Regions from separate parts of the Paenibacillus sp. FSL W8-0919 genome, predicted to be linked through region 2. Evidence: riboswitches for the same ligand, from Rfam matches in the RefSeq annotation. Region 2 holds a riboswitch; the other holds the start of a gene.
The links. A riboswitch is a leader RNA that binds a small molecule or an ion and turns the genes downstream of it on or off. The one in region 2 is predicted to bind FMN.

Region 1: it holds a riboswitch for FMN, as region 2 does, so the genes downstream of both, ribD (bifunctional diaminohydroxyphosphoribosylaminopyrimidine deaminase/5-amino-6-(5-phosphoribosylamino)uracil reductase RibD) here and NST44_RS29580 (DMT family transporter) in region 2, are expected to answer to the same signal.

The regions. Positions count from the first base shown of each region.
Region 1 covers NZ_JBBOPV010000001.1:5,540,372-5,552,684, reverse strand. Annotated here, with positions in the region: gene NST44_RS25205 (D-alanyl-D-alanine carboxypeptidase family protein) at 1-169, shown strand, start outside; gene spoIIAA (anti-sigma F factor antagonist) at 261-614, shown strand; gene spoIIAB (anti-sigma F factor) at 611-1,069, shown strand; gene sigF (RNA polymerase sporulation sigma factor SigF) at 1,081-1,836, shown strand; gene NST44_RS25185 (stage V sporulation protein AA) at 2,059-2,703, shown strand; gene NST44_RS25180 (stage V sporulation protein AB) at 2,700-3,128, shown strand; gene NST44_RS25175 (spore germination protein) at 3,154-4,791, shown strand; gene lysA (diaminopimelate decarboxylase) at 4,909-6,240, shown strand; gene NST44_RS25165 (peptidylprolyl isomerase) at 6,545-6,976, shown strand; gene NST44_RS25160 (acyl-CoA thioesterase) at 7,374-7,778, opposite strand; FMN riboswitch at 7,987-8,138, shown strand; gene ribD (bifunctional diaminohydroxyphosphoribosylaminopyrimidine deaminase/5-amino-6-(5-phosphoribosylamino)uracil reductase RibD) at 8,399-9,502, shown strand; gene ribE (riboflavin synthase) at 9,530-10,195, shown strand; gene NST44_RS25145 (bifunctional 3,4-dihydroxy-2-butanone-4-phosphate synthase/GTP cyclohydrolase II) at 10,249-11,490, shown strand; gene NST44_RS25140 (hypothetical protein) at 11,480-11,779, opposite strand.
Region 2 covers NZ_JBBOPV010000001.1:6,522,445-6,534,757, reverse strand. Annotated here, with positions in the region: gene NST44_RS29600 (ABC transporter permease) at 1-740, shown strand, start outside; gene NST44_RS29595 (carbohydrate ABC transporter permease) at 754-1,635, shown strand; gene NST44_RS29590 (extracellular solute-binding protein) at 1,675-3,291, shown strand; gene NST44_RS29585 (hypothetical protein) at 3,645-3,854, shown strand; FMN riboswitch at 4,095-4,248, shown strand; gene NST44_RS29580 (DMT family transporter) at 4,393-5,373, shown strand; gene NST44_RS29575 (Nif3-like dinuclear metal center hexameric protein) at 5,618-6,418, shown strand; gene NST44_RS29570 (GntR family transcriptional regulator) at 6,512-7,186, shown strand; gene NST44_RS29565 (sporulation protein) at 7,251-8,027, opposite strand; gene rlmD (23S rRNA (uracil(1939)-C(5))-methyltransferase RlmD) at 8,435-10,054, shown strand; gene NST44_RS29555 (ParA family protein) at 10,323-11,150, shown strand; gene NST44_RS29550 (ParB/RepB/Spo0J family partition protein) at 11,098-12,036, shown strand; gene NST44_RS29545 (hypothetical protein) at 12,121-12,291, shown strand.

The sequences.
Region 1 (12,313 bases), 980 kb from region 2:
AGGTCTACGGGCTCCGGTTGCCGCCGGGCAAGTGATCGGAAAGCTGTCGGTTTACCAAGGGGACGCGCTGGTGAAGGAATTTGAACTGACGTCACCGGTCGAGGTGAAGAAAGCCGGATTCTGGAAGCTTTTTAAACGGACGACAGGCAAGTTGTTTCATGTAGATTGATAGGAGTTTTCTTCTAGTTTTGTCGGGGAGCAGGAAAGTCTTTTTCCATTGTAGAAATCTTTGTTCATGTCAGGGAGGAGAGTGAGCAAACATGAATCTGCATGTTGATATGGAGCATCACAGGCATGTGCTGATCGTTCGTTTGTCCGGGGAACTCGACCATCATACGGCCGATTCGGTTCGTCTTCAGCTGGATGAAGCCATCCAGCGGCGGCAAACGGAGCACTTGGTGCTGAGCTTGAAGGATCTGGAGTTTATGGACAGCTCGGGTCTTGGCGTCATTCTGGGACGCTATAAATTCATCAAGCAAAAAGGCGGCAAGATGGCGGTCTGCGACGTCAAACCGCAGGTTTATCGTCTGCTTGAAATGTCGGGCTTGTTCAAGATCATGCCGATCTATGAGAACGAGGGTACGGCGCTCTCGGGTTTGGAGGTAGTGTCATGAGTGAAGGTAAGTCGCAGCATAATTTTATGACTCTGCAGTTTGCCGCCAAGTCGGAAAACGAATCCTTTGCCCGTGTTGCCGTGGCAGCGTTCATATCCCAGCTGGATCCGACGATGGATGAGCTGAGCGACCTGAAGACGGTCGTATCCGAAGCGGTGACCAACTGCATCATTCACGGATATGACAGCAATCCGGAGGGGATCGTGAAGATCGAAGCTTCGATTGACGGAGATATCATCACCCTCTGTATTGAAGATGACGGCAGAGGCATCGAGGATCTGGAAATGGCCAAGCAGCCGCTGTACACGTCCAAGCCTGAGCTGGAGCGATCCGGGATGGGGTTCACGATTATGGAGAACTTCATGGATGAATTTGAAGTGGTCAGCCAGCCGGGCAGCGGCACCTCGATCAAAATGAAAAAGAGGATCGAATCTAAGAAAGCTTTATATAATTAGGGGTTGGACAAATGGATGCCGATGTGAAAAAAACTTCGCAGACTTATTTGGACGACGCGGAGGTCAAACGACTCATTGCACTCAGCCAAAACGGGGATCATGTTGCCCGGGATACGCTTGTCAATTGTAATATTCGGCTTGTCTGGTCTGTCGTTCAGCGGTTTATGAACCGGGGGTATGAGCCGGATGATCTTTTTCAAATCGGCTGTATCGGTCTCCTGAAGTCCGTGGACAAGTTCGATCTCAGTTATGACGTAAAGTTCTCTACCTATGCCGTGCCGATGATTATCGGGGAGATTCAGCGCTTCCTGCGGGATGACGGGACCTTGAAGGTCAGCCGCTCCCTCAAGGAAATGGCCAATAAAGTCAGGAAGAAGCGGGACGAGCTGTCCAAGCAGCTCGACCGTCTGCCGACGGTGAAGGAGGTTGCCGAGGAGCTGGGGGTAACGCCGGAGGACGTGGTGTTTGCCCAGGAAGCCAACAAGCCGCCGACCTCCATTCATGAAACGGTATTCGAGAATGACGGGGATCCGATTACGCTGATGGATCAGATAGCCGATGATTCGCAGGAGCGCTGGTTCGACAAGCTGGCTTTGAATGAAGCGATCGGAAGCTTGACCGAACGGGAACGCCTTATCGTTTATTTGCGGTATTACCGGGATCAGACGCAATCGGAAGTGGCCAGCCGGCTCGGGATTTCCCAGGTACAGGTGTCGAGGCTGGAGAAAAAAATACTGCAGAGCATTCGGAATGAAATCGCGCAGTAGCGCAATTGCCGATTCCGGTATGCTGTGTGCTCGATACGAGCGCCTCTTTCGAAATGGAGAGGCGCTTTTTCGTGCTCGCGAAGAGGTATAGGCTATGCTCCTTTCTTTGTGAATGCAGCATTATTGGATCATTTGAGGGCGCAGTCTTTTTGGAGAAATGGAGTAGAATCCACAGCGATTTCCCATACTAACGGTAATTTAGCAGTAAAGGAGTGTTTTTGGATGAAGGTCAATCCCACTCCGACGGTGTTTCTGCAGCTGCGAAGCCGCATACGTATTCCGAAAGACCAAACCGTCAAGCTTGGCGATGTCGCTTTCATCGTCTGCGATCCGGAATGGGAAGAACGGCTTGCCGCCCTTCCCCTCGTGCAGCCGAAGGACATGGACGGCAATCGGATGGTGATGGACTTGATCCAGATCATACCGAGGATCCGGCAGCTCATTCCGGACGTGCATATCGAGCCGATGGGCAACCACCATACGCTACTCGAGCTCACCGGACCGGAGAGCAGAAGCTCCAGGCTGTGGTTCCCGCTCGTTTGGCTGCTGCTGTTTTTTGGGTCGGCGCTTACGATTATGAATTTCCATGCGGACGTCAATATGCTCGAGGTGCAGATCCGAATAGTCGAGATGGTAACGGGAGAAAGGGATGAGCATCCTTACCTGTTCCAAATTGCCTATTCCCTTGGTCTTGGGTTCGGCATGACGGTATTCTTCAATCATTTGTTCAAGAAAAAGTGGAACGAGGAGCCGACACCGCTGGAAGTCGAAATGTATCTGTATCAGGAAAACCTGGACCAGTATGTCGTGGCCGAAGAGTATCGGAAAATGAATAAGGCGGCAGAAGGGCGCGGGAATGAATCATGATGACCTCGATGCTCCAGGGAATATTTACGTGCGTGCTTGGCGTGGCAGGGGGGATCGCGGTCGGAGGCGGAGTCATTGCCCTGATCATCGTGCTCGATATCATCCCGCGGCTGTCCCAGTTAACCTCGACCTATCACCGGGTCCATTGGTATGAGGGAGCGCTGATTTCCGGCTCCTTTATCGGCACGCTTGCGGACTTCTGGCATTGGTCGGTTCCGCTCGGGCCGGTTGTGAGCACGATCATCGGGCTGATGTGCGGCATCTTCATCGGCATGCTGGCAGCAGCACTGACGGAAGTATTGAATGTTCTGCCAATTTTGGCGAAGCGGCTTCGTTTAACCGGTTATTTATTCGGGCTGCTGATGGCGATGGTTGCCGGAAAGGTCGCCGGCTCGCTGTTCGATTGGCTTATATACAATCAATGATAGTTACTCGATCAGGAGGTATAGAATGGACGAGAATACAACCTATAACGAAGGCATAGAACCGGACATCCCGGTAATCCCGCCATCCGAAATCAAGGAGCTGGAGGAGGAGGCGCTTAAGGAAAAGAGAAATGCGGAAACCTCGGACAGCACGGAGGAATCGGTCATATACTGGCAAGGCGAGGATCGGGTGCCGGAGAAGATCAGCGTCCTGAAAGAGACGCTGAAGGAAGTGATGGGCTACGGCGTTTCCTTTGACGTCATCATCCGCGAGATGACCTTTGCGGGAAGGCCGGCAGCGCTCTTGTTCCTAAACGGCTTCACGAATGATGTCATCGTTTCCGAAATATTAACCCGTCTTACCTACCTGACGCCCGAGGATGTCAGGGACGGCCACGCGCTGAACGATATGATGAAGGCGTATATTCCTCATGTCCAGGTTGAACAGGTGTCGAAGCTGAGCAAGGTGATCAATGACGTGTTATGCGGAATTTGCGCGTTGTTCATCGAGGGCGCTAGCACCGCCATCCTGCTGGATACCCGGAAATATCCCGTGCGCGGGCTTGAAGAGCCGGCGGTTGAACGCGTCGTTCGTGGAGCTAGGGACGGGTTCACGGAGACGATCGTAACCAATATCAATCTCGTGCGGCGGCGGGTCCGCGACCCGGGGCTTCATGTGGAGACGATGAAGGTAGGAAGACGGACCAAGACGGATGTGAGCCTGCTCTTTATCGACGATATTGCCGATCGCGTGCAGGTAGAAGCGATTCGCCGGAAAATAAAGCAGCTTGATCTCGAAGGGCTGCCGCTCGGCGACAAGCAGCTGGAGGAAGCAATCGTGAATAAGGGCTGGCATCCGTACCCGCTCGTCCGATACTCGGAGCGGCCGGACGTGGTAGCCTCACACCTTCTGGAGGGACGGATCGTCGTCATGGTCGATACATCGCCCAGCGTAATGATTATGCCGACGACCTTCTTCGATTTATGCCAGCATGCCGAAGAGAACCGGCAAACCGCGTTTATGGGCACCTATTTAAGATGGATCCGCTTTGGCGGCATCTTCGCCTCGATGTTCCTGCTTCCGCTCTGGATGCTGCTTGTCGTCCATCCGGAGCTGAAGCCGCCGGCGCTGGATATCCTTGGGCCGCAGGAGAATGCCAAGATTCCGATTATCGGGCAATTTCTGATCGTCGAATTCGGCGTCGATCTGCTGCGTTTGGCGGCCGTTCATACGCCGACGCCGCTCGCCTCGGCCATGGGCTTGATCGCTGCGATTCTGATCGGCGATATTGCCGTCAAGACCGGGCTGTTCGTCAATGAGGTGGTGCTTTATATGGCCGTTGCAGCTATCGGCATGTTCGCCACGCCGAGCTACGAGCTCGGGCTCGCCAACCGGATGGTCCGGCTCGTCCTGCTCGTAGCGACGGCGCTGTTTGGTGTGAAAGGGTTCGTGATCGGCAGCACGCTGCTGATTCTATCCTTGACGACGCATCGCTCCTATAACTCGTCGTACTTATGGCCGTTTATACCATTTAGTGCAAAGGCCATGGGCGAGATTTTATTCCGTAAACCGCTGCTGACGTCAACGAGACGCCCGGCGCTCAACAAGACGAGGGATCACACCAAAATGGGGACTGAAATGAATTCCAAAGGAAGGCATTGATAATAACACAAATGATGTGTTGAAAAATCCATTTTGCTTACGTTTCGTTGTCTGCTATACTGTGAACAATTATTCGATTATCCTATTTTTGATAAAGCGATCGGAGGAATTGTAAGCATGTTTCTACACGGTACCAGCAAGATTAACGAACAGGGACGTTTGGAGATCGGCGGATGCGACACATCCGAATTGAAAGCCCAGTACGGTACGCCTCTATATATTGTGGACGAGCAAGCGGTCCGGAATCGCTGCCGGGAATATATTGAAGCCTTTAAGGCTTCCGGTTTGAAGTTTCAAGTCGCGTACGCCAGCAAAGCGTTCTGCGTGATGGCCATGTGCCAGCTCGCTGAGGAGGAAGGGATGTCGCTGGACGTCGTTTCCGACGGGGAGCTGTACACGGCGCTGCAAGCCGGCTTTCCGGTACAGCGGATCCATTTTCACGGCAACAACAAGACGCCTGAAGAAATCGAAATGGCCATTGATGCCGAAATCGGCTGCTTCGTCGTGGACAATGTAGTCGAGCTGCATATGCTGCAGGCGATCGCGGCCGAGAAGAACCGGAAGGTGAACATTCTCCTTCGTTTAACGCCGGGCGTTGAGGCGCATACCCATGAATATATCTCGACCGGCCAAACCGATTCCAAATTCGGATTCGATATCGGAAACGGCTCGGCGTTTGAAGCGGTGAAGCTGGCAGCGGCACAGAATAACATTCAATTGATCGGCATCCATTCCCATATCGGCTCGCAAATTTTCGAAGTCGAAGGATTCCAGATGGCCGTTGGGCGCGTTGCCGAATTTGCGGCGAAGGTCAAAGCAGATCTGGGCATTACCTTCAAGGTAGTCAATCTTGGCGGCGGATTCGGAATTCGCTATGTCGACGGAGATACCCCGCTGCATGTTTCCGACTACGTTAAAGCGATTACGGATGCGGTGAAGACCCATTTTGCCGGCATTGGCAGCGAGCTGCCTGAGATTTGGGTAGAGCCTGGCCGCAGTATCGTGGGTGAAGCAGGCACCACGCTGTATACGGTAGGGACCAGCAAGGACATTCCGGGCGTGCGGAAATACGTGGCCGTAGACGGCGGAATGACTGACAACCCGAGACCGGCCCTGTACGAATCGAAATATGAGGCCATTCTGGCCAACCGTGCAAACGAGAAGCCAGAGGAGACGGTTTCGATTGCCGGCAAGTGCTGCGAGAGCGGTGACATGCTGATCTGGGACCTGGATCTGCCTAAGGTTAACACGGGAGACCTGCTGGCCGTATCCTGCACAGGCGCTTATAACTATTCCATGGCAAGCAACTACAACCGCATCCGCAGACCTGCCGTCGTTTTTGTTAAGGATGGCCAGAGCCGGCTTGTCGTTCGCCGCGAGTCGCTCCAGGATATTATCAGCAATGACGTCGTTTCTGCCCGGATTGCCAAAGAAACCGTTACAAGCTAAGTTGTTTCGATCGGCAGAACCAACACCTTACAGGGTGTGAGCCAGGATTCGACGATTCCTTTAAAAGCCCGCCAGACCGCTTGATCGGTTTGGTTGGGCTTTTTTACAGACCACGGAGCCTTCGCGGACGATGGACGCTGAAAGCATCTAAGCGTGAAGCCCCCCTCAAGATGAGATTTCCCAGTATGTAAGACTAAAGATGCGGGTTCATTTTGCGTCCCAAGTTATTTCATAGTAAACTAGAACTTGCATGTTTTATGAAATGCGTATCTTAGGGAATGTACATCGAAAGGAGATATTCGATATGGCAAAAAAAGCGAGAATCACACTGGAAAACGGCAAAGAGGTACTGCTCGATCTGTTTGAGAAGGATGCGCCGAACACGGTTGCTAATTTTGAAAAGCTTGCGAATTCCGGCTTCTATAACGGTCTAGTATTCCACCGCGTCATTCCGGGCTTCGTCGCTCAAGGCGGCTGCCCGAACGGAACAGGTACAGGCGGACCGGGCTACACGATCGATTGCGAGATCAACCCGAACAAGCATGAGCGTGGAAGCCTGGCTATGGCGCATGCCGGACGCAACACGGGCGGAAGCCAGTTCTATGTATGCTATGAGCCGCAGCCTCACTTGGACGGACAGCATACCGTATTCGGCAAGGTCGTTGAAGGCATGGAGCATATCGATGCTTTTAAAGGCCGCGACAAGATGGAAAAAGTCGAAGTATTCGAAGCGTAACATGTAAGTGTTGGATGGACAGGCCACTCTTGTGGGGGCCTGTTTTTTTATGCGTGGGGTTCGGCCATGTATGGAACTTCCTGGCGGACAGCATGTGCGCGGCTGTCCAATACCTAGCCGTCGGTGATAGACTGCTCATGAGAGGTGCAAAGCCGGTGTACTAGGGTTACTGCAACACGGAGACACCCTTAAAAGGCAGAAATCAACGGAGCAGGCGGAATTCCTCAGAAGAAGCGAAGCGTGCCCCTATATTCCCGGATTTCGGCATTGGGAAGTCAATTCAACGAAATCCGGGAATAACAGGGATCGTAGGAGGGATCCGCATGCGGAATTTTGAGTTACCCAGAGGCCTTGAAGGGTTATCCGCAAGCATAGCCGCTAATTAGTTTACTCCAGATCAAGACGAAGCCGGTAGAAACAACGCCCGCAGTTCTTCCGGAACCGGTCGGCTCTTGCGGGTGCGGATATCGATCGTCACGATCGTTACAGCGGCATCGGCGCAAAGCTCCCCGTCCGTGTTATGGATCTGCTGAAGCAGCACAAAGCTGCTTAGTCCAAGCTTGTGAGACTCGGTTGAAATGTTCAGGCGCTCTCCCTGCCTGCATTCCTTCCTGTAATTAATATTAATGTTGACCGTGACAGTCTGCACACCCAATCCTTTCAGTACATCGTAGTGCAGATTCCCCGCCTCGTACCATTCTTCTCTTCCCCATTCCAGGTACTCCAGATATTTGGCGTTATTCACATGACCATTCACATCGATTTCCGTCGGTCTTACGATGATGTTAAGCGAGGTTTTCATTTACATGATCTCCTTTAACCTATACAATTCACGGTTTATCCTCCGCATTACTTGGTTCTCGTTGAGCGCACCGATTTCCTCCCGAACCTGCAACGGATATGAATTTATACAACCAAAAAGTTACTGACTAAATAAAAGTGAGTTAATTATCTTGCTTTTTTGCCTATGGAGTGTTAAGATTCATCGTAAGCAACAGCTAATTTCATATTGAATCCTTCGGGGCAGGGTGAAATTCCCTACCGGCGGTGATGATTGCAGCTCCGGCTGCGACTTAGTCCGTGACCCGGATACGTTATCGTATGCGGTGGACCTGGTGAAATTCCGGGACCGACAGTATAGTCTGGATGGGAGAAGGAACGAAAGTGGACTTGAGAGCATGTACAATAGCTATCTCTTGTCTTAGCTTTCTGATGTCATGCGTTATGTGAGGCTTTTCACATATGACGATTCTAGAGCGGGTGTGCTTTTTAAAGCGCCGCTTCTTTGGACGTTATATGAGAACCTCGGAACTAACGGTTATTTATGATGTCGTAAAGTGAACTGGTTTATTACGCCCTGTTTTGGATGAATCGCTTATCCTGAAACAGGGCTTTTTTATTCTGGAAAGGGGCTTGGGTAGCATGGAAGTCGTCAACGATGAATTTTATATGTCGCTTGCGCTGGATATGGCGGAACGCGCGCAAGGCCAGACCGGCATTAACCCCGTCGTCGGCTGTGTCGTCGTGAAGGACGGTGCTCTTGCGGGCGTCGGCGCCCATCTGGAGCGGGGAACGCCGCATGCTGAGGTCCATGCACTGAATATGGCCGGGAGCAAGGCGGCCGGAAGCACCGTGTATGTAACCCTTGAGCCCTGCAGCCATTACGGAGCGACTCCTCCATGCAGCGAGAGGCTCATAGCGGAAGGTGTTAAACGGGTCGTTGTCGCCTGCCAGGACCCCAATCCGCTGGTTGCCGGCCGTGGTCTGCAGATGCTGCGGGCAGCGGGCATTGAAGTGACGACAGGCGTCCTCGAAGAGCGGGCCGTCCGGTTGAACGAAGCCTTCAACAAATTTATTACGACCGGACTGCCGTTCGTCACCTTGAAGACAGCCAGTACGCTGGACGGGAAAATCGCCTCAAAGACCGGCGACAGCAAGTGGATATCCAATGAGGTGTCCCGGGAGCTGGTGCACACTCTCCGGCATCGACACCAGGGAATCATGGCAGGGGTTGCCACCGTTATTGCGGACGATCCGTCGCTGACGACGAGACTCCGCGTTGAAGGTCTTCAGCCCGTACGAATCATCGTGGATTCGCAGCTTCGCATCCCTTTGAATTGTCGTGTAGTCAGTGATGGCGCTGCCAAAACAGTCGTGCTGGCCACGGAGCTGGCCGACAAGGCGAAGCGGACCGCGCTGGAAGAACGGGGGGTGCAGATTCTGGTCTGCGGTCCCGGCCCGAGAGTCGACCTGCAGGCTGCGCTTATGGAGCTTGGTCGCATGGGCATCGCCTCCATCCTGGTTGAAGGAGGAGGAACCTTAAGCGGAAGCTTGCTGGAGAACAAACTGGTGGATCGCATCATCCAATTCATTGCCCCGAAGATTATTGGAGGGTTCGATGCACCGGGAAACTATATGTTCAGCGGGTATGAGCTGATGAGCGAAGCGATTGAGCTGACAGGACTCGAGACCCAAAGACTTGGCGACAATATTTATGTGACCGGCCAGCCGGTATGGAAGTCGTAAACGATTGAATGAAAGGAGGGATAGGATATGTTTACAGGGCTGATTGAAGAGATCGGCGAGATGAGACGAATCGGCCGCCAAGGCGAAGCGATGGTGCTCAGCATTTCGGCAAGCAAGGTCCTGGATGATCTAAAGCTAGGCGATAGTGTTGCTGTCAACGGGGTTTGCTTGACCGCGACAACGATCGATAAAGACAGCTTTACCGTCGATGTCATGCCGGAAACGTATCGAAACACCAATCTGAAGCAGCTACAACCGGGAAGCAAAGTCAATCTGGAACGGGCCATGGCAGCCGGAGGACGATTCGGCGGTCATATCGTACAGGGACATGTGGATGGGGTCGGCGTGATTCGAAGCGTGAGATCCGATCAGAATGCGGTCGTCTATGAAATTGCCCCGTCGAACGACGATGTGTTCAAATATATCCTTCCGAAAGGGTCCGTAACGCTGGACGGAATCAGTCTGACCGTCGTTCGAACGACGGATCATTCCTTCACCGTCTCCATCATTCCCCACACGCTTGCCGAAACGGTGCTGGCTTATAAGGGACCGGGGGATACGATTAACATCGAGTGCGATATTTTGGGCAAATACGTCGAGCATCTGCTGAATTACGGCAGTGAAGGAAACAGCTCCAGAAGAAGCAAAGCGGGGATCAGCCGGGATTATCTAGCCGAGCACGGATTTGCTTGATCGAAGCATCAGATTGACCCGAACGTTTAGACTTACGAGAAGGAGGAGTAGGAATGGAAGAGCGATTTTCTTTTCATACCATAGAAGAAGCTTTGCAGGATTTGAAGGAAGGGAAGATCGTTATCGTCGTTGACGATGAAGACCGCGAGAATGAAGGGGATTTTATCGCTCTAGCCGAAAAGGCAACCCCCGAGGTGATCAATTTCATGATTACGGAAGGGCGTGGATTGGTGTGTCTCCCGATGACGCCCTCGCGGGCTCAGGAGCTGGATCTGAAACCGATGGTTAGCCAAAATACGGACTATCATGGAACGGCCTTCACCGTTTCCATTGACCATAAAGATACGACAACCGGCATATCGGCCTATGAGCGCTCCGTAACGGTTCGCGGCATTATGGACCCGAATGCGACCGCAGCGGATTTCCGCAGACCGGGCCATATGTTCCCGCTGATTGCCAAAGAAGGGGGCGTCCTTCGCCGGGCAGGTCATACGGAGGCGGCTGTCGATCTTGCGAAGCTGTGCGGCTCTTACCCTGCCGGTGTCATCTGCGAAGTCATCAAGGAAGACGGAACCATGGCGCGTCTGCCGGATCTGATCGAAATATCGAAGAAGCACGGGATGAAGCTGATCAGCATCAAGGATCTGATTCATTACCGCAATGAGAAGGAGAAGCTGGTGCAGCGGGAAGTGGCGGTGCGGATGCCGACGGATTACGGGGTATTCCAGGCGGTGGCTTACACGAACGATGTCGACAACAAGGAGCATGTAGCGTTGGTCAAAGGCCAGATTAACGGCGATGAGCCGGTGCTGGTTCGCGTCCATTCGGAATGCCTGACCGGGGATGTCTTCCACTCCCACCGCTGCGACTGCGGCCCGCAGTTCGAGGCCGCACTGCGGCAGATCGAGGAGGCCGGCAACGGCGTGCTGCTGTACATGCGCCAAGAGGGACGCGGCATCGGCTTGATCAACAAGCTGAAGGCATATAAGCTGCAAGAGGAGGGCTTCGATACGGTCGATGCCAACCTGAAGCTGGGCTTCCCGGCGGATTTAAGAGATTACGGCATTGGAGCGCAGATACTAAAGGATCTCGGCATTCGGAAGATTCGGCTGCTTACCAACAACCCGCGGAAGATCAAGGGCCTGGAGGGATATGGGCTTGAAGTTGTGGAGCGGGTGCCGATCCAGATGCCGGAGAACGAGGACAATACCGGATACCTGCATACAAAGCAGGCTAAGCTTGGGCATATGCTGAAGTTCGACGATTTGGAGCAGAACGAGAGCGCTAATTCGTAAAGGGAAATGCCCCGGCGGAAACGATTTTCAAATAATCGCTCTCTGCTTCAATCGATGATGCCTCCGTCGCATCGGCCAAAAGTTCGAAGCAGCTGCCCGCGCCCCCATCGTTGAATGGACCCAGCGGAGCGGCGGGATGCAGCAGGAGAAGCGAAGCGTTCGCCTTTGCCTCCGGATTCCTACCTTGTGTGTGTAAGTCATCCAGGGAATCCGGTGGCAACAGCGATCGGAAGAGCATCCGGTGCGCAGCGGACAATTCGAAACGCGCCCACCAATTTAGGGTGGGCACGAATCTCCAACTCCGCAAGCGTAATGGTCCATGATGCATTCGCCAACGCCGACGAGCCTCGAAGCAGCAGCCCGCATTTGCTACAAGAATGGACCCAGCGGAGCGGCGGAATGCAGCAGGAGAAGCGAAGCGTTCGCCTTTGCCGTCGGATTCCTACCTTGTGTGTGAGTCATTCGGGGAATCCGGAGACAACAGCGATCGGAAGCTGCATCCGACGCGCAGCGGACAATTCGAAACGCGCCCACCAATTTAGGGTGGGCACGAATCCCCAACTCCGCAAGCGTAATGGTCCATGATGCATTCGCAAACGCCGACTAGCTCGAAGAGTCAGCCCGTATTTGCTACCTGAATGAACCCAGCGGAGCGGCGGAATGCAGCAGGAGAAGCGAAGCGTTCGCCTTTGCCGTCGGATTCCTACCTTGTGTGTGAGTCATTCAGGGAATCCGGTGGCAACAGCGATCGGAAGCAGCATCCGGTGCGCAGCGGACAATGCAAGAATCGCATCAACGAGCGCTCATCGAGCGCAAAGTGCAG
Region 2 (12,313 bases):
GCTTCAAGCATTTCGAGCGCTTCTTCAACAGCTTCTACTTCTGGAGAATCATTAAAAATACCCTTGGCATCGGGCTGTATGAATTGATTGTCGGGTTCCCGATTCCGATCATACTTGCCTTGATGATCAACGAAGCGCGGTCGGGCCGGTTTCGCCGGTTCATTCAAACGGTAACTTATGCACCTCATTTCTTGTCAACGGTCGTGGTCGTCGGCATGATCATGATGTTTCTGTCTCCGGTCAGCGGACTTGTCAATTTCATTATCACCTCCTTTGGCGGGGAACCGATTGCCTTTATGACGGAGCCGTCCTGGTTTAAGAGCATCTATGTGTGGTCCGGCGTCTGGCAGAGCATGGGGTGGAGCTCCATCATTTATTTGGCGGCGCTCGCGGGCATCGATCCGCAGCTGCATGAGGCCGCCAAGGTGGACGGTGCAGGCTGGTTCCGGCGAATCTGGCATATCAATCTGCCGGGGATCGCCCCAACGATGATCATTCTGCTGATTCTGAACATCGGATCCATTCTGGGGGTCGGCTTCGAGAAGGTCTTCCTGATGCAAAATTCGCTCAACATGGAAGCCTCGGACGTTATCGCCACGAACGTATACCGAAGCGGGATCCTGGGCGCCCAGTACAGTTACTCGGCGGCGGTCGGATTATTCAACTCCGTCGTCAACTTTATCATGCTGATTACCGTCAACCGGATCGCCCGCAGAGTCAGCGAGACCAGCCTATGGTAAGGAGGAAGCAGCTATGCCACAAAGCCGGAGCGAACGCATTGCCGGAATCTGTATTTACATTATATTATCATTAATTTCGCTTGTTGTATTGTATCCGTTATATTTTGTGCTTATCGCTTCGATCAGCGCGCCGGAGACGGTGATGCGCGGAGAAGTATGGCTGTGGCCCAAGGAATTGTCGTTTGTCGGATATGAGCGGCTGTTCGCCAACAAGGAGATCATTCAAGGATTTCTGAACACCGTGCTCTATACGGTAACGGGGACGGCGCTGAACCTCGTGATGACGATCGCGGCGGCGTATCCGTTATCGAGGGCGGACTTTAAGGGACGCAACGGGTTCATGCTCATCATCGTCTTCACCATGTTCTTCAGCGGCGGCATGATTCCGAGCTACCTGCTGGTTAAGGAGCTTGGCATGCTCGATACGATCTGGGCTATGATTATTCCGTCCGCGGTGTCGGTATGGAACATCATCATCATGCGTACGTTCTTCCAGAACTCCATTCCGAAGGAGATGCAGGAAGCGGCCTTCATCGACGGCTGCTCGAATATGCGGGTGCTGTTTCGCATCGTGCTTCCGCTCTCCGGTCCGATCCTGGCCGTTATGGTGCTGTTCTACGCGGTCGGCCACTGGAATTCCTATTTCACCGCCCTGATCTATCTATCCGACCGGTCGAATTATCCGCTGCAGCTGTTCCTGCGGGAAATTCTCGTCCAAGGGCAGATGCAGGAAATGGTCGATATCAGCGACGATTCGCTGGCCCGGAGTCTGATGGATGCGGAAGCAATCAAATACGCGGCGGTCATTGTGACCAATCTGCCGATGCTGCTCTTGTATCCGTTCTTGCAGAAGTATTTTGTCAAGGGAGTCATGATTGGAGCCATTAAAGGCTGACATATTCAAATGATAAGACTATAGGAGGCAGTGACAATTATGGTGAAAAAATGGGTTTCGCTCACATTGACAGCGGTGCTGGCAGCGGGGCTGCTGGCTGGCTGCGGGAGCAAAAGCGGGGATGGCGCAACGAAGGAGGGGGAGACGGCCAAGTCCAATTTCAACGAGACCGGCATGCCGATCGTAAATCAACCGCTCAACCTGACCTTCTTCACGGGCAAATCGCCGACAAACGGAAGCAAGTTCGAGGATACGCTCGTATGGAAGACGTATAAGGACATGACCAACATGAACATTACGTTCAACCTTGTTCCGTTCGAGACGCTGACCGAGAAGCGGAACCTGGCGCTCGCCGGCGGGGATTATCCGGATGTGTTCTACTCCGCCCGGGTAGGGTCGGCTGAGCTGACGCGCTACGGCGAGCAAGGCGTCTTCATTCCGCTGAATGACCTGATCGATAAATATGCGCCGAACTTCAAGAAGCTGATGGAGCAGTACCCGGATATCCGCAAGGGCTTGACGATGCCGGACGGCAACATTTATTCCTTGCCATCCTTCTACGATCCGGAGCTGCTCTCGATGCTGATCGGTACGCCGCTGTGGATCAATCAGGAATGGCTGGATAAGCTCGGTATGGAGGAGCCGAAGACTACCGAGGAGTTCTACGCCTACCTGAAGGCGGTTAAGGAAACCGACCTGAACGGCAACGGCAAGCATGACGAGATTCCATACTCTGCAACGGGCATCACCGGTCTCGTTGACCATTTGAAAGGCTCCTGGGGCCTTGGAACGAGCGGGCTTGGCCATAAGTTCGTCGATGTTGATCCGGAAACAGGCAAGCTGCGGTTTACGAAGGCGGAGCCGAAATACAAGGAAATGCTGGAGTTCATGAACAAGCTGTATAAGGAAGGACTGCTGGATAAAGAGATCTTCACGATTGAAGGCGGCGCTTTGAACGCGAAAGGGCAGGAAGGCTTGCTCGGGGCTACCGTCGTGCCGAATCCGGAGACCGTCATGGGACGCAAGGAATATATCGGTCTCGGTGCGCTCAAGGGACCTCACGGCGATCAGCTGTACTCCCACGTGAAGGTGCCAATGGTCCACGTAGGGGCATTTGCGATCACGGACAAGAACCCGAATCCGGAGGCGACGATTCGCTGGATGGATTACTTCTATGGCGATGAGGGAGCGCAGTTCTACTTCATGGGTAAAGAAGGCGAGACCTACACGAAGAATGCCGACGGTCAGCTTGAATATGTGAAGGAAATTACGGAAAATCCGGACGGCTTGACACAGGACCAGGCGCTGGCGAAGTACTTTACATGGCTTGGCGGCAGCTATCCGGGCTTGGTGCGGGAGAGCTGGTTCAAGGGCTCCGAGACGCTTCCGAGCGCGATGGCGGCAGCCGAGAAGGCGGAGCCTTATGCAGTGAAGGAGATTCTGTATAACTTCAACTTTACGCTGGAAGAGACGGATATCATGTCCTCGATCGGCAAGGATATTCAGGATTATGTCACCGAGATGGAGGCGAAGTTCGTCAATGGCTCCGCATCCTTCGACCAGTGGGACGAGTACGTGAACACGCTGAACAAGATGGGCCTGGAGGAATACATGCGAGTGTATCAGGCGGCATACGACCGCTACCAGGCGGAGTAACAAGCGGTTGGTTTAGGGTATAAGCTATTCTATTGTGCAAGCATGAGCAGCCCGCTCAAGGGAATATCCCTTGATTGCGGGCTGTTTCCGTTATTCCTAAAGAGGTACTCCTCGTTTATGCGCTGAGGTTGATTTAAAGGCATAGACGTCAATTACGCATATCCAAGCAGCACGATCAGGAGCATGGTGGAAAGAACGTGTCCGACTGGCGCCGTGATTTTTGCTGGTGATTTTCTCTATATGGAATGGTAATATTTATGAAAAGATGTTACCCGCAAGTCGTTGCAGCGTCAGGAGCTCAAGTCATCATTGGCGGGAGTTATGATGATGGTTTAAGAGGGGGCTGTGTAGCGATGGAGCGGAAGGTTTCCATGAAGAAGATTCCAAAAGGGGTAGCGGAATGGGTATTCAGGCCGAGACGCAGGTACGGGCGCTTTCCGAGAATCGAGCGGATGGTGGAATTGCTGTTCAAAGCGATACTCATTTTTTGGGCTTTTATCGTGATTCGCTGGTTTATCCTGATCACGGTTGCGACGATGAGGCATTTCGGCGTGTTTGATTAAGCAGTGTCATTGTCAAAGAGCTGTCCATTATAAGACAGGACTAGAATCAGAGTGAAAAAAGTTGTGGTAACTATTATATATTTGCTGTATAATTGTTAGTAAAGAAAAATATATCTTTTTGATTTGAAAGAAAAATGTATTTTCATGAAACCATTCATGGTATAATTTCCATACCATACAACATCAACCGGGATACCCTGGTTTGAGTTTGTTGCAGCATTTAAAAAATAAAACATGAATATGGATCTTCGGGGTAAGGTGAAATTCCTGACCGGCGGTGATGCTTCGATTCGAAGATTAGCCCGCGACTCGCGACAGCTTGCAAGGCTGCAATCGCGACTGACTTGGTGCAATTCCAAGGCCGACGGTATAGTCCGGATGGGAGAAGATCAAAGCTTGGTTTGCTGTGGGTTTTTTTTCGAAAAAATCGCATGATAGCAGGCTTATTTGATCAGCCCCCGTTTACGCCGACATGCTCGGCAAGCGGGGGCTTTCTGCTGGTAAGACCTCCGTATTCAGGATGAGGAGAGAGCTAGAGATGGATAACGTAAATACCGGTGTCAAGGTCAAGCCTTACGATTCCGGCGCACAAGCAAGGGGCCGAATGCGGGGAGGGTTTTGGCTTGTCGTATTGGGAGCGGCCCTCTGGGGCGTGGACCCTTTGTTCAGGGTCATTCTTCTGAAAAACCTGACGTCGGCGCAGATTGTTTTGCTCGAGCACATCATCATTTCCTTGATTGCCATTCCGGTTTTGTGGAGAAACCGCGTTGAATTGCGAGGTATCGGCTGGCGCCATGTCGGAGCGCTGCTGTTTATCTCCTGGGGCGGCTCCGCGCTGGCCACGATCCTGTTCACGATGGGTCTGTCAAACGGCAACCTGAACGCCGTCCTGCTGCTGCAGAAGCTTCAGCCGCTGTTTGCGATCATGCTCGCCAGCCTGCTTCTGAAGGAGAAGCTGCCTCGCCACTTTGGCATTTTGCTTATTATTGCTCTGGCGGGCACTTATCTGCTTACCTTTGGCATGACGCTGCCTATTGGTCACTGGAACGATTTTGTGCAGATCGGAAGCCTCTTATCGTTGGGCGCAGCCGCGTTATGGGGCGGCTCGACGGTGATGGGACGGCTGATGGTCGGCAAGCTGAAGTATGAGACGGTGACCTCGCTGCGCTTCGTGCTGGCGCTGCCGCTGCTGGCCTTCATGACGTGGAACGAAGGAGCCGCATGGAATATGCCGGCATTCGGTACCGGCGCTTTTGCCGCGGTATCCTTGAATCTGATCGGCCAGGCGCTGCTGCCGGGACTCTTGAGCCTGCTGGTGTATTATAAAGGGCTGACTACAACGAAGGCCTCCGTCGCAACGCTTGCCGAGCTGAGCTTCCCTATGGTCGGCGTGCTCATTAACTGGATCGTATTCCAGGAGGTTGTGACAAGCGCCCAGCTGCTGGGCTTCCTGCTGATCTGGGTTGTTCTGTTCGTCATATCAAGGCAGTCGGAATCGTCGGAGCGGACGCTATCGTAATGAATGACTTCTAAATGAATAATTCATAGTCTAAAGCTTCATGGCGTATAACTTCCATGCCGCATGATTTCATAACCGTCGTTAACAGCCTTTTCCCTTGGTAACGGAGCTATCTTCGCTTCTAACCTGCGGGGAGAAGGCTTTTTTCATAGGTCTGGATAAAAAAGCAGTTGAAATCGGAGCAACTCTCGATTAAAGTGGTAACCAACTGCCATACTAGTATGAAAAGGTGGATGGGTTGCCTATGACTATAACGGTCCAAGATGTCATTGATCGATTAACGGGACAATCCGGATCGCCGGATGCCTCGGTCGACGGAATCGTGGCGGGGGACGGGGGCGCGGCCGTTCGGGGAATTGCGGTTGCCTTCATTGCTTCGCACGACGTGATCGTACGGGCGGCGGAATTGGGCGCGAATTTGTTGATTACGCATGAGGGCGTCTTTTACAGCCATCATGAAGCTGGGCCGGATCATTTGGGGGACAGCCCGGTCGTTCAGGCCAAGCTGGAGCGTATCCGCTCCAAGGGGATGAATATATACCGGCTGCATGATGCTCCGCATCGGACCGAGCCCGACGTGATAACCGAAGGGCTGGTTAAAACCTTGGGCTGGAATGACCAGCTCGAGAAGCATCTGCCAACAGCGGCCATCGTGGCTCTGCCGGAGGGGATGACCGTTCAAGGGATCGCAGAATATATCAAGGATCGGCTGCATCTGCCGTACGTTCGCTTTGTGGGCAGCCGGGACACGGTATGCAAACGGATCGGAATCGCGGTTGGCTATCGGGGAGGCGGGCAGCACGCCATTCCGCTGTATGAACGCGAGCGGATGGATATGCTGATTGCAGGCGAAGGACCGGAGTGGGAGACGCCCGAATACGTCGCCGATGCGGCTGCGCAAGGACGGGACCAAGCGCTGATGCTGCTCGGGCATGGGGCGAGCGAGGAGCCGGGCATGCGGCTGGTTGCCGATCGGCTTCGGGACTATTTTCAGGAGCTTCCCGTTCATTTTCTCCCGGCACGTCCGTTGATTCATATCATCTAGACTTAAACTTGTTCGGTCGATGTACTACTGTATCTGGAAAGATATCGAGAGAGAGAATATCAAGAAATTGTATGGATAGAAAGAGGTAACCGTATGTCAACAGGGCCAAGGATCAAAGGATCGACCCGGGATTATTCATATCATCTATTAAAAGACCGTATTATGCGCCTCGATCTGGAGCCGGGCACCAAAATATCGGAGAAGGAAATTGCCGAAGAGCTGCAGGTCAGCCGAACGCCGGTACGCGAAGCCTTCATGAAGCTTGCCGAGGAGGAGCTGCTGGATATCATTCCGCAGAGCGGGACGCTTGTATCCAGGATCAACCTTACGCATGTGGAGGAGGGCCGGTTTATCAGGGAGAAGATTGAGAAGGAGATCGTTGCGCTGGCTTGCGAGCGTTTCCCGGAGGAGCACCGTTTTCGCTTAGAGACCAATCTTGCGCTGCAGGATGTGAGCGCGGACAACCGCAACCGATATAAGCTGTTCGAGCTGGACGAAGAGTTCCATCAAATACTGTTCGCAGGCACGGGGAAGGAACGGACATGGAAAATGCTCCAGCAGCTCAATATCCACTTCAACCGGCTGCGTCTGCTGCGGCTCTCGATGGACTCCAACTGGGAGACGATCATTGCCCAGCATAAGGAGATTTATCGGCTGATCGTGAGCGGGGAGACGGAGCAGGCCGTGAAGACCATGGAAGGCCATTTGCGCCTGGTCGTTGTGGAGCAGGACCTGCTTCGCCAGAAGTACCCTCAATATTTTATATAAACCGCACAAAAAGATGACCCCTGCATCGGCAGAGGCCATCTTTTTTTAGCTCTGGAGACCAGGGTTATCGTATCGATCGTTGAATGACTTGATCGAGAAGATCCGCAACGCGCGACGGTCCTTCTTGAAGATCCGCGCTGCTCAGCGTCAACCAGCTGTGGCGCTCATCCATATCCAGCGAGCGTTCAAGCCAGCCTGCAACACCGCTTCCCTTCCGGTCAACCTCGACCAGAACCGAAATTCCGTCGCGCTGGGGATACAGAATCAGCTCCAGCTCACGCATCCGGCTTGCGTATTCACGTCCCGGATAGAATTCAATTTCCTGCACGAACGGAACCCCGCGTCCCAGTCGGGAATGATATTCGCAGGAGGCCGTTTTAAACTGGAACCCGAGCTCGGAAGCCGCGTCGAATATAACAGCTGCCTCCGGCCCTGGCGTAACCTCAATATAGTCGTAATCCTTCGGATCGATTGCATTTTCGATATCAAGTCCGGTATGAACCCATACCCGCTGTCTGGAGAGCGTGAGCGGCGTTTCCAGCGGAAGCGGGAAGGAGAACGGGATTTCCAGTTCATCGCCCGCCTTTACAAGCAGGGAGTCGGTAATGCTAACCTTAGCCAGCACGCAGGATTCCGTGAATTTGCTGTCATCCCGCTCGCGGATATACTCGGTCATTACCTTTAGGTAGATGCGGTCCACCTTCTGTTCCACATTGCCGCCCCGAATATAGACGATCCCGCTTACTTCCTCCCCCGGATAATATGAGGATTTCTCCAGGCGGGTATCAATCTGCGCTGCGCCGATCCCGACGCTGGCCAGAATTTTGTTAAAAAACGACATGAACGTTGTCCTCCTTAAAGTATATAAGACGAACGATTGAACTGAATGTGGGCCAAGTACGTAAAATGTTCCTACAATCGTGCCCGCAGCCCATTCATTTGTTCATCCTATATTAGGATGTATAATACTGGCTTATACGGACAAAAGCGGCCGGAAGTTTCTTACATCAAGGCATTTTTCAAAAAATATTTTTTAGGGAATTAAAGTGGTGCTCTCGCAGATTTGCCGTGCCGACACGCCAGCTTCGCGGGGGGCTTATTCATGCGATCAACCGATGACATGTATCCTCAACAGTGCTTGCGTCCCTCTCATCTGCATAGATGCAGCGGCTTGCCGCCAGGAGTTAGCTTTCGCGGAGGGCGCATGGTATAGTGAAGTCGATACCCTTTAAGGATGGAGTATGTAACATGAGCAAACAACAACGTTCTGCGCATAATAACAAAAATAGCAAGCATGGCAAGGCAGAAGGAGCCAAACCGAACGGACCAGCGGCGTCGAGCCGTCCGAAGCCTTCCGGGAAGCCGGCCTACTCGCGAGAAGATTCGAAGCCGGCAACAGGCCGAAAGGCTGCTTCTTCCAAGGAAAGGCCGAATCCGAAAGTGGGGAAGGCGCCTCATTCATATAACCAGAAACGGCGTTCAACTTCCAATACCACCAACGCGGAGGAGCTGAAGTCCGGCGATATCATCATCGTGACGATCAAGCGGCTCGGCATCAACGGCGAAGGCGTCGGCTACTATCGCCGCAAGGCGGTCTTTATTGACGGCGCCATTACGGATGAAGTCGTCAAGGCGGAGGTCCAAGAGGTTCAGCCGAAATTCATCAAGGCCCAGCTGCTGGAAGTGGAGAAGCGTTCACCCCACCGGATCGAGCCGCCGTGTCCGGTGTTCGGGATATGCGGAGGCTGCCAGATCCAGCACATATCCTATGAGGGCCAGCTTGCGGCGAAGACCGATATCGTCCGCGAGGCGTTCAACCGGTACGCCGGGTTGGACAATCTGCGGTTCAAGCCGATCCTCGGGATGGAGCATCCGTGGAATTATCGGAATAAAGCCCAGCTGCAGCTAAAGCGGCAGGGCCGCGAGGTCATCGCGGGACTGTATGAAGCCGACAGCCATTCCATCGTCGATATCAGCGGCTGCCCGATCCAGCATCCGAAGGTGAACGAAGCGGTGGAAAAGGTGAAGTCGGTGTTGGAGGAATTGCGCATTCCTCTATATAAGGAGAACGGGAGCAAGGATGGGGTGCGAACCATCGTGGTCCGCCACGGCTTCCAGTCCGGCGAGCTGCAGGTGACGCTCGTAACGGCAGGCAGCCGTCTGCCGCGGCAGGACGACTTTGTTCGAATGCTGCGCCTGACGATGCCGGAGGTCAGCGGCATTGCCATGAACATCAACCCGAAGAAGACCTCCCTCATATTCGGAGAGCGGACGATAACCCTGTGGGGAGCCGAGAACATGCAGGAATCGCTGAGCGACCTGCAGTTTGCGCTGTCGCCGCGGGCATTCTTCCAGCTGAATCCGCAGCAGACGGTGAAGCTGTATGAATCGGTGCGTGCTGCGGCCGGACTGACCGGTCAAGAGACGGTCATTGATGCCTACTGCGGGACAGGCACGATTGGGCTGTGGCTGGCTCCGTATGCGAAGGAGATCCGCGGGATCGAGGCGATTCCCGAAGCGGTGGAGGACGCCTGTATCAACGCGCAGCGCAACGGCCGCACCAATGCAAGCTTCCATGTCGGACAGGCAGAGGAGCTGCTGCCGCGCTGGGTCAAGGACGGATTGCGTCCCGACGTCATAATCGCTGATCCGCCGCGGACCGGCCTGGACCCGCGCTTTCTGGAGACGATCCTCCGCACCAAACCGAAGCGGTTCGTGTACGTCTCCTGCAACCCGTCGACGTTGGCGAAGGATTGCAAGGTGCTGCTGGACGGAGGCTATGAGATCGATTGGGTACAGCCGGTCGATATGTTTCCGCAGACGAGTCATGTGGAGTGCGTAATAGGAATATGTCGAGACGATACGTAGAAGTACTGAATTATCAGTATTCTGCAAAGTATGCTTCGTTTACGACTAATGGAAAGGACTACAGGAATAAGGTGTTAAACGATAAAATCGAGGTTTCTATTGTTCTCGACTTGGAATGGATAGATACACCTAGTGATTTTTAATTGAAAACAAGAATATCCAAGAGAGCGTCCTTATCGGGGCGTTCTCTTTTTATATAGATATTTCTTCAAAGAGCCGGTTGTCCCTCTCAGGCAGCCGGCATTTTTCATGAAAGGAGGAACAGCGAATGACGAAGGTGATTGCTCTTGCCAATCAGAAAGGCGGTGTCGGCAAAACGACTACGGCTGTTAATTTAGGTATTGGCTTGGCGACTGAAGGTAAAAAGGTTCTTCTAGTGGATGCGGATGCACAAGGCAATTTGACAGATGCGTTGGGTTACCGCGAACCGGATAATTTGTCAATTTCTTTGGCTACACTGCTCGTTAAAAATATGTTGGAAGAATCGTATCCGCCCCAAAAAGGCATTTTGCACCATCCCGAAGGGATTGACCTAATGCCCGGTAACATCGAATTGTCTGCTGTTGAAGTCTCGCTTGTCAATACAATGAGCAGGGAAACGATCTTGCGCTCCTATATAGACAAGGTGAAAAAGGACTATGATTATGTCCTTATTGACTGTATGCCCAGCTTGGGCATGTTGACCATCAATGCACTGGCGGCTGCTGATAGCGTCATCATTCCGGTTCAGGCGCATTATTTACCGGCGAAAGGAATGACGCAGCTTTTGCAAACCATTTCCCGTGTCCGACGCCAAATCAACCCGAAGTTGCTGGTAGATGGCGTGCTGCTGACGATGGTGGACAACCGGACCAACTTTGCCAAGGATATTTCCTTTGTTCTTCGGCGTGATTATGGAGACAAGCTGCGTGTGTTTCAAACGGAAATTCCGCTTTCCATCCGTGCGGCGGAAACGAGCGCCAAGGGGAAGAGCATTTATAAGCATGATCCGAACGGACAAGTAGCCGAAGCGTATGCGGCATTTACAAAGGAGGTGAAGGGTATTGGCAAAGAAAGACGACAGACGCGCCAGCATCAAGCTGACCACAGTCGATGATTTGTTTTCGACCGATGAGAGCCGCGCCGATGCACAGCGGGAAAAAGTGATGGACATCCCGTTGTCAGAGATCAGCGATTTCCCCGATCATCCATTCAAAGTAAAAGCGGATGAAGCGATGCTGGAAATGGCAGATAGTGTGAAGCAATACGGCGTATTGGTTCCTGGATTAGTACGTCCGAAGGCAGAGGGCGGTTATGAGATGGTCGCCGGACATCGGCGGAAAAAGGCGAGCGAGCTGGCGGGTATGGAAATGATGCCTTGCATCGTCCGCGAACTGGACGACGATCAAGCGACCATTATTATGGTGGACAGCAACCTGCAAAGGGAGCATATCGCGCCTAGCGAGAAGGCGTTTGCTTATAAGATGAAGCTGGAGGCGATGAAAAGACAGGCAGGCAGACCAAGTAAAGAAAATGTGTCCCAAGTTGGGACACAAAAACGTTCCGATGAACTGCTAGCAGATCAAGTTGGAGAAAGTCGCAATCAAATTCAGCGATATATTCGCTTGACTCATTTGATCCCTTCCATTCTTGAAATGGTAGATGAAAAACGGATCGCGTTTAATCCGGCTGTTGAGTTGTCTTACTTGGCCGAAAAAGAGCAGCAAGACCTTTATGAAACGATACAGTCCGAAGACTGTACGCCTTCTTTGTCACAGGCGCTGCGTATGAAGAAACTGAGTCAGGGCGGACGGCTCAATATGGATGTTATCTTCTCGATTTTGACGGAGGAAAAGCCCAATCAGAGGGAAAAAATGCACATTCAGCGGGAGCGCATTGATCGCTTTTTCCCTAAGAATTTCACTGAAAAACAAAAGGAGGACCTTATTGTCCAATTGCTTGAAAGCTGGTATCGCAAGCGGCAGCGCGAACATGGAAGATAATCTTAAGCAACATGAACAAAAAATAGCCATTCCTTACTCTCCATTGCCGGGGAGTTTTTTTGTGCCTACAAGGAGGTGACGGAGATGCTCTTTACGGAAGGTAAATGGCGGAAATACGAACGATTAATGAAAGAAAGGCCCGGTTTTGACCGCAGAGAACCGAAAGATGAATCGGAGCGTTCCAACACAGCTAAAGAGGAACGAAGAAAAAGAAGTCGAGCAAAGCATAAAAGCAATGAGAAGGAAGAAAGTTGAAATTCATTTGGTATAGAAAGGA